2 regions of the Exiguobacterium artemiae 7-3 genome follow, and region 1 is predicted to be linked to the other one. Evidence: a T-box and tRNA genes for the amino acid it is inferred to sense, from the RefSeq annotation. Region 1 holds a T-box; the other holds one or more tRNA genes.
What was found. A T-box is a leader RNA that pairs with one kind of tRNA and senses whether it is charged. The one in region 1 lies ahead of trpS (tryptophan--tRNA ligase), so its partner is inferred to be a tRNA-Trp.
Positions count from the first base shown of each region.

Region 2: it encodes a tRNA-Trp, which carries the amino acid that the T-box ahead of trpS (tryptophan--tRNA ligase) is inferred to sense. The anticodon was not compared.

Region 1 covers NZ_KK211190.1:1,004,280-1,012,435, reverse strand. Annotated here, with positions in the region: gene P402_RS0106005 (ABC transporter ATP-binding protein) at 1-5, opposite strand, end outside; gene P402_RS0106000 (ABC transporter ATP-binding protein) at 5-1,078, opposite strand; gene opp3C (oligopeptide ABC transporter permease) at 1,106-2,137, opposite strand; gene opp3b (oligopeptide ABC transporter permease) at 2,137-3,063, opposite strand; gene P402_RS0105985 (peptide ABC transporter substrate-binding protein) at 3,401-5,017, opposite strand; gene P402_RS0105980 (DUF3899 domain-containing protein) at 5,288-5,668, shown strand; T-box leader at 5,725-5,929, shown strand; gene trpS (tryptophan--tRNA ligase) at 5,983-6,984, shown strand; gene P402_RS0105970 (peptide ABC transporter substrate-binding protein) at 7,090-8,156, opposite strand, start outside.
Region 2 covers NZ_KK211190.1:2,346,096-2,354,251, forward strand. Annotated here, with positions in the region: gene P402_RS0113140 (glucose-1-phosphate adenylyltransferase) at 1-557, opposite strand, end outside; gene P402_RS0113145 (transglycosylase domain-containing protein) at 763-2,538, shown strand; gene P402_RS0113150 (DUF5366 family protein) at 2,540-3,106, opposite strand; gene trmL (tRNA (uridine(34)/cytosine(34)/5-carboxymethylaminomethyluridine(34)-2'-O)-methyltransferase TrmL) at 3,350-3,823, opposite strand; gene P402_RS0113165 (methylated-DNA--[protein]-cysteine S-methyltransferase) at 3,825-4,310, opposite strand; gene queG (tRNA epoxyqueuosine(34) reductase QueG) at 4,300-5,445, opposite strand; tRNA gene P402_RS0113175 (tRNA-Gly) at 5,533-5,603, opposite strand; tRNA gene P402_RS0113180 (tRNA-Leu) at 5,608-5,688, opposite strand; tRNA gene P402_RS0113185 (tRNA-Cys) at 5,721-5,794, opposite strand; tRNA gene P402_RS0113190 (tRNA-Gly) at 5,801-5,875, opposite strand; tRNA gene P402_RS0113195 (tRNA-Gln) at 5,883-5,954, opposite strand; tRNA gene P402_RS0113200 (tRNA-His) at 5,965-6,037, opposite strand; tRNA gene P402_RS0113205 (tRNA-Trp) at 6,051-6,121, opposite strand; tRNA gene P402_RS0113210 (tRNA-Tyr) at 6,127-6,210, opposite strand; tRNA gene P402_RS0113215 (tRNA-Phe) at 6,239-6,314, opposite strand; tRNA gene P402_RS0113220 (tRNA-Asp) at 6,342-6,417, opposite strand; tRNA gene P402_RS0113225 (tRNA-Met) at 6,426-6,499, opposite strand; tRNA gene P402_RS0113230 (tRNA-Glu) at 6,510-6,584, opposite strand; tRNA gene P402_RS0113235 (tRNA-Ser) at 6,606-6,696, opposite strand; tRNA gene P402_RS0113240 (tRNA-Asn) at 6,724-6,798, opposite strand; rRNA gene rrf (5S ribosomal RNA) at 6,805-6,920, opposite strand; rRNA gene P402_RS0113250 (23S ribosomal RNA) at 7,016-8,156, opposite strand, start outside.

The DNA of each region.
Region 1 (8,156 bases):
TCCATTACTTTAGACCGCCTTTCAGAAGCGATTTCGCGAATGTGCTATCTGGACGATATTTCAGCGCAAGATCGCGGATGGCTACTGGTGGTTCTACATATGGTGCTTGTGGATGTAATAACCAAGTTGCCGCTTCATGAGTATCTGTGATCGGGAAGAACGGAGGTTCTTTCTCGAAATCAATTTTCATTGCGTACTGATTACGTGGTGCGAATGCATCACCAACTGGTGGATGTAATAAGTTCGGTGGCGTACCAGGAATCGCCGGTAAGTCTTGCGAGCGATCATCAGACGGTCGTGGCATTGATCCAAGCAGTCCCCATGTGTAAGGATGACGTGGCTCATAGAAAATTTCATCAACCGTTCCTTTTTCAATCAACTTCCCAGCATACATAACCGCTACACGGTCTGCCATGTTCGCTACGACACCAAGATCGTGCGTGATGAAGATGATGGCTGTACCTGTTTTTTGTTGAATGTCTTTTAACAACTCAAGAATCTGCGCTTGAATCGTAACATCAAGTGCTGTCGTCGGCTCATCGGCGATCAAGACTTTAGGATTACAAGCCAGTGCAATCGCGATAACAATCCGTTGACGCATCCCACCTGAAAGTTGGTGCGGATACTGCTTCAGACGCGCTTCCGGGTTCGGAATTCCAACAAGTGTCAGTAATTCTAACGTCCGTTTTTTCGCTGCGTCGCCTGTCAATCCTTGGTGACGTTTCAAACCTTCTGCAATCTGTTTGAAGATGGTCATCGTCGGATTTAATGATGTCATCGGATCCTGGAAGATCATCGCGATATCACGACCACGGACTTTTTGCATTTCTTTATCTGAGAGTTTGACCAAGTCACGCCCGTCAAACATGATTTCACCTTTTGTGATCTCACCGGGAGGATTCGGAATCAAACGCATGATGGCTTTTGATGTAACCGACTTACCTGAACCAGATTCACCAACGATGGCAAGTGTTTCGCCTTTCTTTAAATCAAACGATACACCGCGGACGGCTTGAACCGTCCCAGCATACGTATGGAAAGCGACAGTCAGGTCGCGTACTGATAAAATAGTTTCCATTGTGGATGAACTCCTCTCTTATTTCCGTTAGCGACGCAGACGTGGGTCGAACGCATCACGTAATCCATCGGCTAGCATGTTAAAGCTGATCATGACAAGTACGAGGATTGTAGACGGGATGACGAGCAAGTAAGGGAATGTTTTTAATTCTTTGTACCCTTCATTGATCAGTGTACCCAGTGATGGTTGTGGTGGAGCAAGACCAAGACCGATGAAGCTTAAGAAAGCCTCGAAGAAGATCGCACCTGGAATCGTGAACATCAATGAAATGATGATTGTACCGAGTGTATTTGGAATCAAATGCTTGAATACTAAACGTGCGCTAGAAGCACCAAGTGTACGTGCTGCGAGAACGAATTCCTGGTTCTTAAGTTTCAGGATCTGTCCACGTACAAGTCGACTCATACCAATCCAGCCGGTGATTGTCATCGCGAGGATGATGGTTGTGATTCCCGGTTCAAGAATCAAGATGAACAAGATGATTAAAATCAAGTTCGGAATCCCTGTCAAGATTTCCGCAATCCGTTGCATGATATTATCGACGCGTCCACCGTAGTAAGCGGAAATACCGCCATACGTGACACCAACTAAAACATCAATAAGCGCTGCGACAAAACCGATGAAGAGTGAAATCCGTGTTCCTTCCCAGACGCGTGACCATAAGTCACGACCGAGATGGTCCGTACCAAACCAGAATGTATCTTTTACTTGTTTCGTTTCATAAAAATCGATCGGCTTTTCACCAAGTGTTGCCATTCCATCAAAACCAGCCCACTCAAGACCTGTGATTTTTGGTGGTAGTTTAGCTTGGGTAATTGTTTGGGTATAAGCATCTCTACCAGACAACATTGGTCCGAATAGTGATAACAGTGCAATGATGACGATGATGACGAGCGACAGGATAGCCGCTTTGTTTTTACGAAGGCGTGTCCACGCATCTTGCCAGAAGTTTAAGCTTTTCCCGGCAATTCGTTCGCCTGCTTGTTCATTAAATTCTACTGGTTGGAACAGCGATGAGTCGAACTGTTCTGCTTTTGCATTTGAATTTTGTTCTGCCATTATTTGCTACCCCCCAAACGAATCCGTGGATCAACGACACCGTACAGAATATCGACGATCAAGATCATCAAGATGAAGACTGCTGAGAAGAACAGTGTTGTCCCCATGATGACCGTGTAGTCATTTTGTGTGATGGATGAAACGAACAATTCACCAAGACCCGGTACTGCAAAGATTTTCTCGATAACGAATGTTCCGGTAATCAAGGCTGCCGTCATCGGTCCAAGAATCGTGATTGCTGGAATCAAGGCATTACGCACCATGTGTTTCCAAGTGATTGATTGACCATCTAGGCCTTTTGCCTTAGCGAGTGTCACGTAATCCTGCCCGGTGACTTCAAGCATTTCCGTTCGAACGAAACGGGCAATCGAGGCCGTTACGCCGAGCGATAAGGAAACGGTCGGAAGAATCGTATGTGCTGGACTTTCCCAGAAGGCTACTGGCAATACGCCCCATTTCACTCCGATATAATATTGAAGAAGTGACGCAAATACGAATGATGGCACGGAAATCCCGAGTACCGAAATGAACATCGCACCATAGTCAACTGCAGTATTGTGGCGAAGAGCCGCGACAACACCTAGAACAAGACCAAGTAATACACCTAGAACAAGGGCTTGAATACCTAATTGAGCGGATGGTCCAATTCGTTCCATAATCAAATCTGTTACTGGACGGCTGTCATATTTAAATGATACGCCGAGGTCCCCTTGTACTAAGTTGACCATGTACGCTGCATAGCGTTGTGGAAGCGGATCATTCAAGTTGTATTTATCCCGCAGGATATCCAACTGTTCAGGAGAAAGTTTCTCCTGGTTTTGGAACGGTGAACCTGGTAACAGATCCATTAGGAAGAAAGTGAACGAAGCGATGAGTAAAAACGTCAGTACGCCGTAAACAAGGCGTTGAGCTAAATAACGGCCCATAGATGGCACCCCCTATAAAGATTTTCTGTTTTTTTCGAAACATCAATAAAATCAGTATGACCCAAAATTGTCGGAACATTCAAGAATTTTGTCGTAAAAATTAAAATTCTTTTTTATTTCGGACTGATTGACGCCCCCTGGCCGCTGTTTTTTCACAGTTAACCAATATTTCAGAATTTTTCGTTTGATTCCATTATACTTTGCTAACAAAGTAATTAGAACCTATTTTTTACGAAAAGTTCACATTTCTGCTAACAAAATGAGTTTCCATTCAGAAAAAATCGTATAAAACAGGAGCGTTCCTTGAAAACGTTCTCAAGGACGCTCCGTTTTTCAATTACTTCACATCAACATATTTGTACTGGAAGTCAGCACCAAAGACTTGACGGTTAAAGTCTTTGACCGTCGGACGACTCAAGAATGCGGCACCCGCTTGATAAATCGGTGCGATTGCTTGGTCTTTTTCGATCAATTGTGACTCTGCTTGTTTAAAGAGATCAAGACGTTTTGTGACATCTGATTCTTCGTTGGCAGCATTCAACAATTTATCGTAGGCAGATGATTTGTAATTCACGTCATTTTGACTGTTTGTTGATTCAAAGATCGATAAGTTCGACATTGGATCTTGATAGTCTGGACCCCAAAGCGCATACGACATTTGGTAATCGCCTTTTGCTTCTAGATCAAGTTTATTCTTGAACGGTTGTTGTTTGATTGCAACAGTGACATTCGGAAGGTTTTTCTCGATCTGTCCCTTCATGTATTCACTGATTTTCTTCGCGTCTTCGCTGTCGAATGACAAGAGTTCAATCGTTGCTTTCTTATCACCGTTTGCTTTTTTCCAAAGATCAGCTGCTTCTTTTGCATCCCGGTCGAACCAATTGATGTCGCTTGTGTAATCTTTACCTGCGTCATCTTTGATGAACTCTTTTGGAATGAAGCTTGTAGTCGGAATCGAACCGTTCGCAAGTAACGTATCCGTAATTCCTTTTGGATCGATTGCCCGTGCGATCGCTTTACGTGCGTCGACGTTTTTCATTGTTTCGTCTTCGTTGTTGAATTTCAAGTAAGCGATCGATGAACGAAGTGCTGTCTTGAATTCAGGTTTTGATTCATATGTTGCAACCTGCTCTGAAGTGAGGCCGGCATAATCGATTTCATCTGTATCATACAGATTTACGACCGTTGAATTATCTTTAACGACACTGATTGAGACCTCGTCCAATTTGACGGCATCTTTATCCCAGTAGTTTTCGTTTTTCGTCAGAACACGTTTTGAATCCGTTTTCCAAGATGTCCAAACGAAAGGACCGTTGTACAAAAGCTTATCCGGTTTGAGCGAGAAGTCTTTTTTGTTTTTGTTATAGAAATCTTCGCTGATTGGCGTATACGTTCCGAATGATGTAAGCGAAAGGAAGTATGGTGCCGGACGTTCGAGTGTTACTTCAAGTGTCTTATCGTCAATTGCTTTGACACCTAGCTCGTCAACCGGTTTTTTCCCTTGCGAGACATCAGCGCCATTTTTGACTGTATCGAAGATGTACGCATAACCAGAAGCTGTTTTTGGATCAACGGCACGTTTCCATGCAAATTCAAAATCCTGTGCTTTGACCGGTGTACCGTCGGACCATTTAGAGTCGCGTAGCGTGAATGTATATGTGAGGTTATCACTTGAAATATCTGTTTTTTCAGCAAGTGCCGGAATCGCTTTCCCGTCTTTGTCTAAACGGTAGAGACCTTCCATCGTGTTGCCGATCATGTTGAAGGCAACTGCATCTGTCGCTTGTGCCGGATCGACCGTCGTAATATCAGACGTATCCGTTAAACGTAAAACTTTTTTGCCTTTAGAAGAACCTGCATCTTTATCTCCGTCACCTGTTGTTGAACAACCTGCAAGCACAACGCTTCCTGCAAGCATAACTGATAACGCAAGACCGACTGTTTTTTTATTCATCGGTGAGTCATCTCCTTTTCTTTTTCAAAACCGCTTCCTACAAACGATTTTTAGACATCTCGTCGAAACTGCCTCAACGTTCCCCAAAACGCATTGACCTAGTTTCAAAAACTTAAACGAAGTGATAAATTGATTTTATGTGAGAATAACAATAACGTCAAGTGAATAGTCACACTATTTGCTATTTTATATGCCCTGAATAGTACAGAGTCGTAACTCCCTTTAACTTTGCGTATAATGAAATCAACATCTTGTCGTAGGAGGTTCATCATGTCTGTTAAACTATTTCGCCCGCTTCTAATTGCCTTGATTTTAACAACGATTTATACGATTTGGGCCGTCGCCACAGATTCTACCCATTCATTGATTTATCACTTATCAGGTGGCTTGTTCATTGCCGGTTTCCTGTTACTCGCTATCGGTTTTTTCTCCAATATGTCTGCCAACGGATTTTTTAAAGGCATCACCGCAGGCTTCAAAAAGCAACGTGAAGCGAAATTGCGGGAAGTCGACGGGGATTATTATGAAGATGAGGATGAGGAAAGCGAACTTTTAGAAGCAAGACAAAAGCGGGCTTCCAACCGGACAGCTCCTTATCTTTCGAGTGGTTTTATCTGTATCGGCGTCTCTTTACTCTTATCGTTCATTTGACGGAATTTTGATGACGATTAGAAGAAACATGTGATAAAGTGGAGATAATGTTATACGAGAACACAGTGATGGAGAGTAGTACATCTGATAACCACTTACAGAGAGTCCATGGATGGTGGAAATGGACAGTTGGCGCAGATGGAATGGACTTCGGAGTGGCTGATTCGAAATCATGTAGAATCAGACGGGTCTGCCCGTTACAGCAAATGAGCGGCTAGTTTTCTAGCAACTTGGGTGGCAACGCGATGACTCGTCCCTTGAATGATTCAAGGGATGTGTCATCTTTTTTTATTTCATTTTTTGGAGGGGTTCTCATGAAAACGATTTTTTCAGGTATTAAACCAACGGGTACGGTAACGCTTGGTAACTACATTGGTGCGATGAAGCACTTTGTTAATCTACAGGACGAACACGATGCATATTACTGTATCGTCGACCTGCATTCCATTACGGTCGAAATTGACCGGGTCGAACTCATGAACAACACACGGGCGCTTGCTGCACTCTATATCGCAAGCGGACTCAATCCTGAAAAATCAACGATTTTCGTCCAGTCGGAAGTTAAAGCGCACGCTCAGCTCGGTTGGATGCTGACATGCCTGTCCGGTATGGGTGAACTGGAGCGTATGACACAATATAAAGACAAATCGCAAGGCAAAGACCGGATTGGTGCTGGATTATTTGTGTATCCGACCTTGATGGCAGCGGATATTCTCTTATATGACGCAGAGCTCGTTCCCGTCGGCGACGATCAAAAACAGCATATCGAGTTGACACGTGATTTGGCGCAACGCTTTAACAGCCGCTATTATGAAACATTTAAAATGCCTGAACCGGTCATCGCAGAAACAGGTGCCCGCATCATGAGTTTGACTTCTCCCGATAAAAAAATGTCAAAAACAGACACGAATCCAAAAGGGTACATCTCAATGCTTGATGCACCGGACGTCATCCGGAAAAAAATTAAGTCTGCCGTCACCGATTCGGAAGGCATCGTTCGATTTGACCGGGAAAACAAACCGGGTGTTTCAAACTTACTCGAAATTTATTCGTTGCTGGCCGGTATTTCAATCAAAGACTTGGAAGCCAAGTATGATGGATTGAACTACGGCGTGTTTAAAGCAGATGTCGCGGAAGTCATCGTTGCGGAACTCGAACCGATTCAACAACGCTATTACGACTTAATTGATTCAGAAGAACTTGATCTGATTCTCGACAACGGTCGTGACAAGGCAGAACTGGTTGCTTCACGCAAACTAACGAAAGTCGAAAAAGCGATGGGTCTTCAGCGCAAACGGGCAAAAGTAAAAAAATAATTTCAGCCGTCTTTTGACGATTCTTCCCTTTCTTCTTTTTTTAAGAAGAAAGGTTTTTTTGCGCAACAAAAAAAGCGCTCCCGGTTAAGGGAACGCTTATCATACTTATTTACCTTCGATTGAAGCCCATTTGTACGAGAAGTCTGCGCCGAAGTTATGTTCGACAATACCTTTAACGTATGGTTTAACCATGAATGCACGTCCGCGCTGATAAACAGGCGAGATTGCTGCTGAATCAAGAAGGATTTTCTCAGCTTCTTGTAGTTCAGACCAACGTTTTGTAGCATCCGTTTGTGTTTTCGCATCGTTGATGAGTTTATCGTACTCTTTATCCGACCACTTACCACGGTTATATGGTCCGTCAGTCAAGAAGAGATCGAGGAACGTCATTGGATCTTGGTAGTCAGGACCCCAGCCGGCGAATGAGAACTCAAAGTCGCCTTTGTTTTCGAGATCAAGTTTGTTTTTGAACGGTTGTTGCTTGATTGTGACTTTCATACCTGGAAGGTTCTTCTCAAGCTCACCTTTCAAGAACTCACCGATTTTCTTCGCGTCATCACTATCGTAGTTAAGCAGCTCAAGTTCAACCGATTTTTGACCGATTTCTTTTAAGCCCTCTTCCCATAGTTTTTTCGCTTCGTCTGCATTGTACTCGTTGAATGTCGGGTACTTTTCACGGAAGTCTTTTCCGCTCTCATCCTTCGCGAAATCTTTTGGTACGAGATAGTTTGCAGGAAGTGATCCGTTCGCCAAGATGACGTCCGTGATTCCTTTTTTATTGTAACCCATGTCGATGGCACGACGGATTTTTTCGTTGTTTAATGCTTTGACTTTCGTGTTCAAGTAAAGGTAGAAGATTGTAGATTCACCCTTTGTTTTGAACTCTTTATTATCTTGATACTGAGCAACGAATTCTGATGAGAGACCAGCACGGTCGATATCACCTTTTTCGTAAAGGTTAACTGCTGTTGAAGTTTCTTTAACGACCTTAACGTTGATCGTTTTCAACTTGACGTTATCTTTATCCCAGTAGTTATCGTTTTTAACCATTTTCCAGCCTTGTTCACGTGTCCATTCTGTTAATTTGAATGGTCCATTGTAAAGTGATTTATCTGCTGTCGAACCGAAGTCCTTGCCGATTTTTTTCGAAAGTTCTTCTGATTTCGGCATGA
Region 2 (8,156 bases), 1.3 Mb from region 1:
TTCGGATTTTCCGGTTTTTCTTCAAATTCATTGATTCGAAGATCTTCGTCCGTATTCAGGATACCGAAGCGCGGTGCCTCTTCCCAAGGTACTTCTCGAACAGAAATCGTGACGTCTGCTCCCCCTTGACGATGTTCCTCGATCATTTTTTCGTAATCCATCTTGTAGATGTGATCCCCTGACAATACAAGCACATAATCTGGATCGTATTGGTTGATGTAACTCATATTACGGTAGATGGCATTCGCCGTTCCTTCATACCAGTTTTTCCCGTTTTGGGCTTGGTATGGTGGCAGGATCGTTAATCCACCGTTACGGCGGTCAAGATCCCAGGCACTTCCGATTCCAAGATAGCGGTTTAGTTCAAGTGGTTCGTATTGCGTCAAGACTCCTACTGTGTCGATTCCTGAGTTCGTACAGTTGGATAACGGGAAATCGATAATCCGATATTTCCCTCCAAACGCGACCGCTGGTTTTGCAGTGTGTTTCGTAAGTGCTCCTAGACGTTTTCCTTCTCCGCCAGCAAGCAACATCGCGACGACATTCTTTTTAGCCATTTCGTCCCCTCCAGTTTGTGCTCTTTTTTTACATCAATCGTTTGTTCTAATTTATACAGATACTCTTATATACCCACCTTTTCTCTTTTTAATATAACATTCCTGCAAAATAGGTTTATTAAAATACAAATTTCTTAAATTTTTCTACTGTTTTCTCCATAAAACACCGATAATAGGAATGAAATGCCGTTTGAAAGGAGTTTTCATGAGAATCACGACCGGATATGCTTTAGTCTTGGCTTTAGCTTTTAGTTTAGTACTAACACTTTTTTCAGTTCGTAATCAGTTGGATCTTGCCCAGGATTTGTTCAGTTGGGCAGATCAAAAGACGACTGATCGTCCCCTTGCTTCCTATCAACCGATTACTGTCACGTATCAAAAAGAGCGCCTTGAACTCTATGACGGGTTACGTCGAGATGATTTGATGGCAAGTGCTTTACCACCAAAGGTCGAGCAAGCTTTCATCGCGATTGAAGACCGACGATTTTATCAACACGATGGCTATGATATCACCGGTATTTTGCGAGCGTTTACAGAAAATCAGTCCGGTGACAGTAAAGGTCAAGGCGGAAGTACCATCACCCAGCAACTGGCACGAATGACGTATCTTTCCACAGAGAAAACCTATACTAGAAAAATAAAAGAAATTTTAATTGCAATGGAATTGGAACAAAAATATTCTAAAAAAGAGCTTTTAACAGCGTATGTCAATCAAGCCTACTTTGCCAATAATATTTATGGCATTGAGCTCGCAGCGAAATCTTATCTTGGAAAACATGCAAAAGATTTAAGTTGGGCGGAAGTCAGTTATTTGGCTGCGATTCCAAACAATCCGTCCCTTTACAATCCATTACGGTTTCCGAACAATACGAGCAAACGTCAACAACGTATTTTAAAGGCCTTGCAACAGACAGAGGACATCCCAAACAAAGTCTCGAAGCAGTCCGTTAACGTTTCGTTTCATAAGCCGACCATCCGGTATCCCGATTACATCGATGCCAGCGTGTCGGAAGCAATCCGCCAAACAGCTGCTTCAAAAAATTTGAGCGTGTCACAGGCTGAACAGTATTTACATCAGCACGGTGCTGTCATTCAGACGTATCTTGATCCCGCAGAACAGACTCGGGCCAAAAAAGCAATTCAACAACTCCCCCAACCGCTTGAAGGCGCTTACGTCGGAATCGACGGGGAAACACGCGGTGTGACGGCACTTGTCGGCAATAAATCCAATGTGCCGGGTCAGCTCAATCGGGCGGTTCAGTCCTACCGCCAACCCGGATCAACATTGAAACCATTACTTGTTTATGGTCCCTATCTTGAAAAGACGAAAAAAACATTAACGAGCCGATTGGACGGAAGCCCGGTTTGTTTTGACGGGTATTGTCCGCAAAACAGCAGCAACCGGATTCTCGGAAGCGTAACGATTGCCGATGCGATTGCTTACTCCTATAATACACCGGCCTTACGCGCTTTTGCTGTATCGTTCAATGAAGGGTTGAAAACCATCCGACCGTTCCGGTTCAGTCAATGGACCGAGGAAGATAATTCATACAACAGTGCGCTGGGCGGATTGAAATACGGTGTCAGTCCACTCGAATTGACGAATGCCTACACGACGTTCGTCAATGACGGACTCTATAGTCCATCCTCGATGATCCGCACCATCACGACGGATCAAGGCACACTTTACCGGCATTCGATGACAACGGACCGGATCTGGTCAAGTCGAACAAACCAGTTACTGCGCAAAGGGCTCCACAACGTCATGACGTATGGTACAGGACGATTGGGTTATGATCCAACCCCTGCCTATATCGGAGGCAAAACCGGTACGACAAACGAAAATAAAGACATGTGGTTTGTCGGTATAAAAAACCAACACGTCGGGGGAATCTGGCTTGGGGCGGATATTCCCCGTGCCTTCCCGAACGAAGCGAACGGTACATTACAGGTCAGGACGTGGGCTTCGATCGTCCGATGACTTATTTCGGGAACAAGACGGCTTGTCCAAGCGAATTGAACAAACTTAGTCCGACCCAGGTCAGTCCGGCCAGTAACAGGCCCCACGCCAAAAAAAGAAATACGACTAATCCGATGGCTCCTGCAGATGAGGTCATTTTACTGATTTGAAAAACGTAAAAGAAAAAATAGATTAAAAAAGAACTGGCCAGTACGAGACAAACCAACGGAAACGATGTCATGAATGCAAAACTGATGCATCCTCCGATCAACAGGAGGATACTGCCGGGACGTAACATGCTCAAAGTCGTTCCCACCTGTTCTTTGATGAAAAACGCAAACCCAAGCTGATTAATCGTATCTGAAATCAGTTTCAGCGAACTGAAAATCATGAAATAAATGATTAAAAAGCCGAGCCATACGAGTAACTTCGTGTTACGTGCACTAAGTATTTGTAGTAGCTCGTCGTATACCCCGACGTCATTTAACCATGTCAGTGCAAGCTCTGATGTAGCAATCGCAAGAGACGTACTGAACAGCAGGATGCTGATCAGCGGGGCATAACTTAATAAGTAGACGTTCGTCCGCATTTCGAATCTCCATTCATAGAAATTTCATATGTAGCACACAATTACACTAACAAGTATACTATAATAGATTATATCGGTTATTGAGACTAAAGGGGGAAGCAAAAATGGCATTTATTTTAATGGTAGGCGTTAGTCTCGCTTTCTTGACAGCGATTTTCACTGCAGGCTACAACAAAAAACCTGAAGGTAACGAATAAAACAAATCCCCCTGCCCGTATATTCGGGTCAGGGGGATTTGTTGTTTTACAGAAGATTCGCATATCCTTGTTGCCGCAGTGCTTCATAAACGATGATTGCCGCTGTGTTCGAGACATTGAGCGAACGAACAAGATTCGATTGCGGAAGGCGGATACAACGATCCAGATTCTCATCGATGACGTTTAACGGCAATCCTTTCGTTTCGCGTCCGAAAACGAAAAAGTAGTCTTCTTCAACGTTTGACAAATCCACTTGGCTTGGATATTTTTCGCCATACTTCGTGATATAGTAGAACGTCCCATCCGGATGTTTATCCCATAACTCTTCCAACGAATCATGATATCTTACATCAACGAACTCCCAGTAATCAAGACCTGCCCGTTTCAACTGTTTATCATCCGTTGAAAATCCAAGTGGCCGAATTAAATGTAAGACTGAATGCGTCGCTGCGCATGTCCGTGAAATGTTACCTGTATTTTGTGGAATTTCTGGTTGATACATGACGACGTGAATAGCCATATTAATTCTTCTCTCCTAACTCATGCGCAAGCAGCGCTTCTTTATGGGCAATGCCGCTGGCAAAACCCGTCATTTTACCGGTTGTCCCAATAATCCGGTGACATGGATAAATCAAAGCGATGGGATTCCGATTCAAGGCGCCACCGACTGCACGTGCCGCCTTGTCGGAACCAATCATTCGTGCAAGTTGTCCATAACTCGCTGTCTGTCCGAACGGTATCAATTTTAACGCTTCCAAGACACGTTGCTGGAAAGCAGTAACCTCCAGCCGGCAAGGAATGGTATTCAATGCTTCCGGCTGTCCTTGTTCATATGCGTTAAGCGCGTCGGCTAGAAAACCGGGCAACGGTGCCTCATAATAAGCAGCTTCATCAAGATGTTGCTTCAGACGATTCATGTCATGTCCAAAATCGAGATAGACGACTTCCTCTTCTTCCCACCCGATGACCAGCTCGCCAAACGTATATGTCAGTTTTTTATACGGCATGCCCGCTCCCCCATTCCTCAAGCAAACGATTCCCTTCCACTTGAACATCTTCCGCTAAATCAGTCAACAGCCGCCCTTGGATATAGACTTCCGCTTCTTGACCGGCAATCCGACCGATTGCCCAGATGGCAAGGGCTCGCATATCTTCTCGCTGATCGGTTTCAGCCATTACTCGTAAAGCCTCGAGTGCCGTCCGGTCTTGATAATGAACGAGCGCACAGACGGCATTACGTTGAATTGGTTTTTTTCCGCGCCATGCACCCGATAATGAACCAAACCGTGTTTTAAATTCACGATTACTAAGGGAGAGCAACGGAATCAGTAACGGTTTGACCTGTTCCGGATCAGGTTGCAGTTCGCTGTGTTGTGTCGCATGTTTTTTCCGGTTGTATGGACAGACTTGCTGACAGGTATCGCAACCGTATAACCGATTTCCTAAAGCATATCGGAAGTGTTCAGGAATCAGTGTCTTCGTTTGTGTGATGAAGGAGATACACCGTTTTGCATCGATGACACCAGGTTCAATCAGTGCATCCGTCGGACAAGCATCGAGACATTTATTGCACGAACCACACAGTTCTTCTACAGGTTCGTCCGGCGGAAGATAACAATCCGTGATCAGTTCACCGAGATATAGATAAGAACCGTGCTCTTCACTGATGATGGAACAGTTTTTTCCGCTGAATCCAATACCGGCTCGTTCGGCGACCGCACGATCGACCAGTTCTCCCGTATCGACCATCGAACGCGATCGGGCTCCCGGGTTCAGCTCTTGAATTTTTTCTTCCAGCAATGTCAATCGCTGCTTCAGAGCCTGATGGTAGTCCAGTCCCCAAGAAGAACGTCCAAAAATCCCGCGCCGTTCTCCTTCTTTTCCACGCGGAGCATCTTTGAGCTTACTTGGATAAGCGACGGCGATTGCGATAATGGAGACGGCATCATCCAGCAACAGCGTTGGTGTCGTCCGCCGTTCAAGATCAGGCTCTTCAAATCCAGAAGCATACCCTTTTTCTTGTTGTTGAATGAGACGCTGTTTCATCACTAAAAAAGGATCAGCTGTCGTAATACGGAATTCATCAATACCAATCTCTTTGGCATACATCTGCAATTCTTTTTTCAACAATTCCCACTGCATCGTATCTCTCCTTTCGCTTGTTTATCTCCATGCTAAACAAAAAGAGCAAAGTGTCAATTAAAAACGACACGTTGCTCTTTTTAGGTAAGCGGGTGAAGGGAATCGAACCCTCATCATCAGCTTGGAAGGCTGAGGTTTTACCACTAAACTACACCCGCAAGATACCGGTGGTCGGAATCGAACCGACACTCCAAAGGAACACGATTTTGAGTCGTGCGCGTCTACCAGTTCCGCCACACCGGCACAATCTCTTGCATAAACATTAAATTAGGAATTGGAGGCGCCAGTCAGAATCGAACTGACGATAGAGGAGTTGCAGTCCTCTGCCTTACCACTTGGCTATGGCGCCACTCATTGGAGCGGAAGACGGGATTCGAACCCGCGACCCCGACCTTGGCAAGGTCGTATTCTACCACTGAACTACTTCCGCACAAAAGCTGGGCTGGAAGGGATCGAACCTTCGCATGCTGGAATCAAAATCCAGTGCCTTACCACTTGGCCACAGCCCAATAATAAAAGGGCGACTGATGGGAATTGAACCCACGAATGCCGGAATCACAATCCGGTGCGTTAACCACTTCGCCACAACCGCCATAATAATAGAACAGGGGCAGCAGGAATCGAACCCGCGCTGACGGTTTTGGAGACCGTAGTTCTACCGCTAAACTATGCCCCTAAAAGTGGTGGGGGGGGGCGGATTCGAACCGCCGAACCCGAGGGAGCGGATTTACAGTCCGCCGCGTTTAGCCACTTCGCTACCCCCCCACAATGGGAAAATCATCTAAAAATCATATGGTGGCTTTGGACGGAATCGAACCGCCGACACGAGGATTTTCAGTCCTCTGCTCTACCGACTGAGCTACAAAGCCATACTAAAATTTTTCGGTAAATAAAAATGGCGGTCCTGACGGGATTCGAACCCGCGATCTCCTGCGTGACAGGCAGGCATGTTAACCGCTACACCACAGGACCGTATGTAATTGCGGGGGCCGGATTTGAACCGACGACCTTTGGGTTATGAGCCCAACGAGCTACCAGACTGCTCCACCCCGCGCTAATAAAAATGGTGACCCGTACGGGAATCGAACCCGTGATACCGCCGTGAAAGGGCGGTGTCTTAACCGCTTGACCAACGGGCCATCTTGAAATTGAAAATGTTATGGCGGAGAGCAAGGGATTCGAACCCTTGAGACGCTTGTGACGCCTACACGATTTCCAATCGTGCTCCTTCGGCCACTCGGACAGCTCTCCATTGCATGTGGTGAAGAAGTAATATAATGGCTCCGCAAGTAGGATTTGAACCTACGACCTACCGGTTAACAGCCGGTTGCTCTACCACTGAGCTATTGCGGAACGATCGCCTGGCAGCGTCCTATCCTCACAGGGGGAAGCCCCCAACTACTTTCGGCGTTCAAGTGCTTAACTTCCGTGTTCGGCATGGGAACGGGTGTGACCACTTGGCTATCGCCACCAGACATCTATTATCTTAACATTATGTTTCCATAACGTCAAGCACTTTTTTTGAAAGGCTCGCGCCCTCAAAACTGAAGTCATCAACAAGATCATCTGCTAGAACAAGGCCTCGACCGATTAGTATCACTCAGCTCCGCATGTCGCCATGCTTCCACCCGTGACCTATCTACCTCATCGTCTCTGAGGGGTCTTTCTTGATTACTCAAAGGGAAATCTCATCTTGGAGGGGGCTTCATGCTTAGATGCTTTCAGCATTTATCCCGTCCGCACGTAGCTACCCAGCGATGCTCCTGGCGGAACAACTGGTACACCAGCGGTGCGTCCATCCCGGTCCTCTCGTACTAAGGACAGCTCTCCTCAAATTTCCTGCGCCCACGACGGATAGGGACCGAACTGTCTCACGACGTTCTGAACCCAGCTCGCGTACCGCTTTAATGGGCGAACAGCCCAACCCTTGGGACCTACTCCAGCCCCAGGATGCGATGAGCCGACATCGAGGTGCCAAACCTCCCCGTCGATGTGGACTCTTGGGGGAGATCAGCCTGTTATCCCCAGGGTAGCTTTTATCCGTTGAGCGATGGCCCTTCCATGCGGAACCACCGGATCACTAAGCCCGACTTTCGTCCCTGCTCGACTTGTAGGTCTCGCAGTCAAGCTCCCTTCTGCCTTTGCGCTCTACGAATGATTTCCAACCATTCTGAGGGAACCTTTGGGCGCCTCCGTTACTGTTTAGGAGGCGACCGCCCCAGTCAAACTACCCGCCTGACACGGTCCTCCAGCCGGATGACGGCTGCGAGTTAGAGACTCTATGCATGAAGGGCGGTATCCCAAGGGTGACTCCTCCGAAGCTGGCGCTCCGGTCTCGACGTCTCCCGCCTATCCTGTACATCATGCACAAAGCCTCAATATCAGGCTGTAGTAAAGCTCCATGGGGTCTTTCCGTCCTGTCGCGGGTAACCTGCATCTTCACAGGTACTATGATTTCACCGGGTCTCTCGTTGAGACAGTGCCCAAATCGTTACGCCTTTCGTGCGGGTCGGAACTTACCCGACAAGGAATTTCGCTACCTTAGGACCGTTATAGTTACGGCCGCCGTTTACTGGGGCTTCGGTTCAAAGCTTCGCTTGCGCTAACCCATCCCCTTAACCTTCCAGCACCGGGCAGGCGTCAGCCCCTATACGTCATCTTGCGATTTAGCAGAGACCTGTGTTTTTGCTAAACAGTCGTTTGGGCCTATT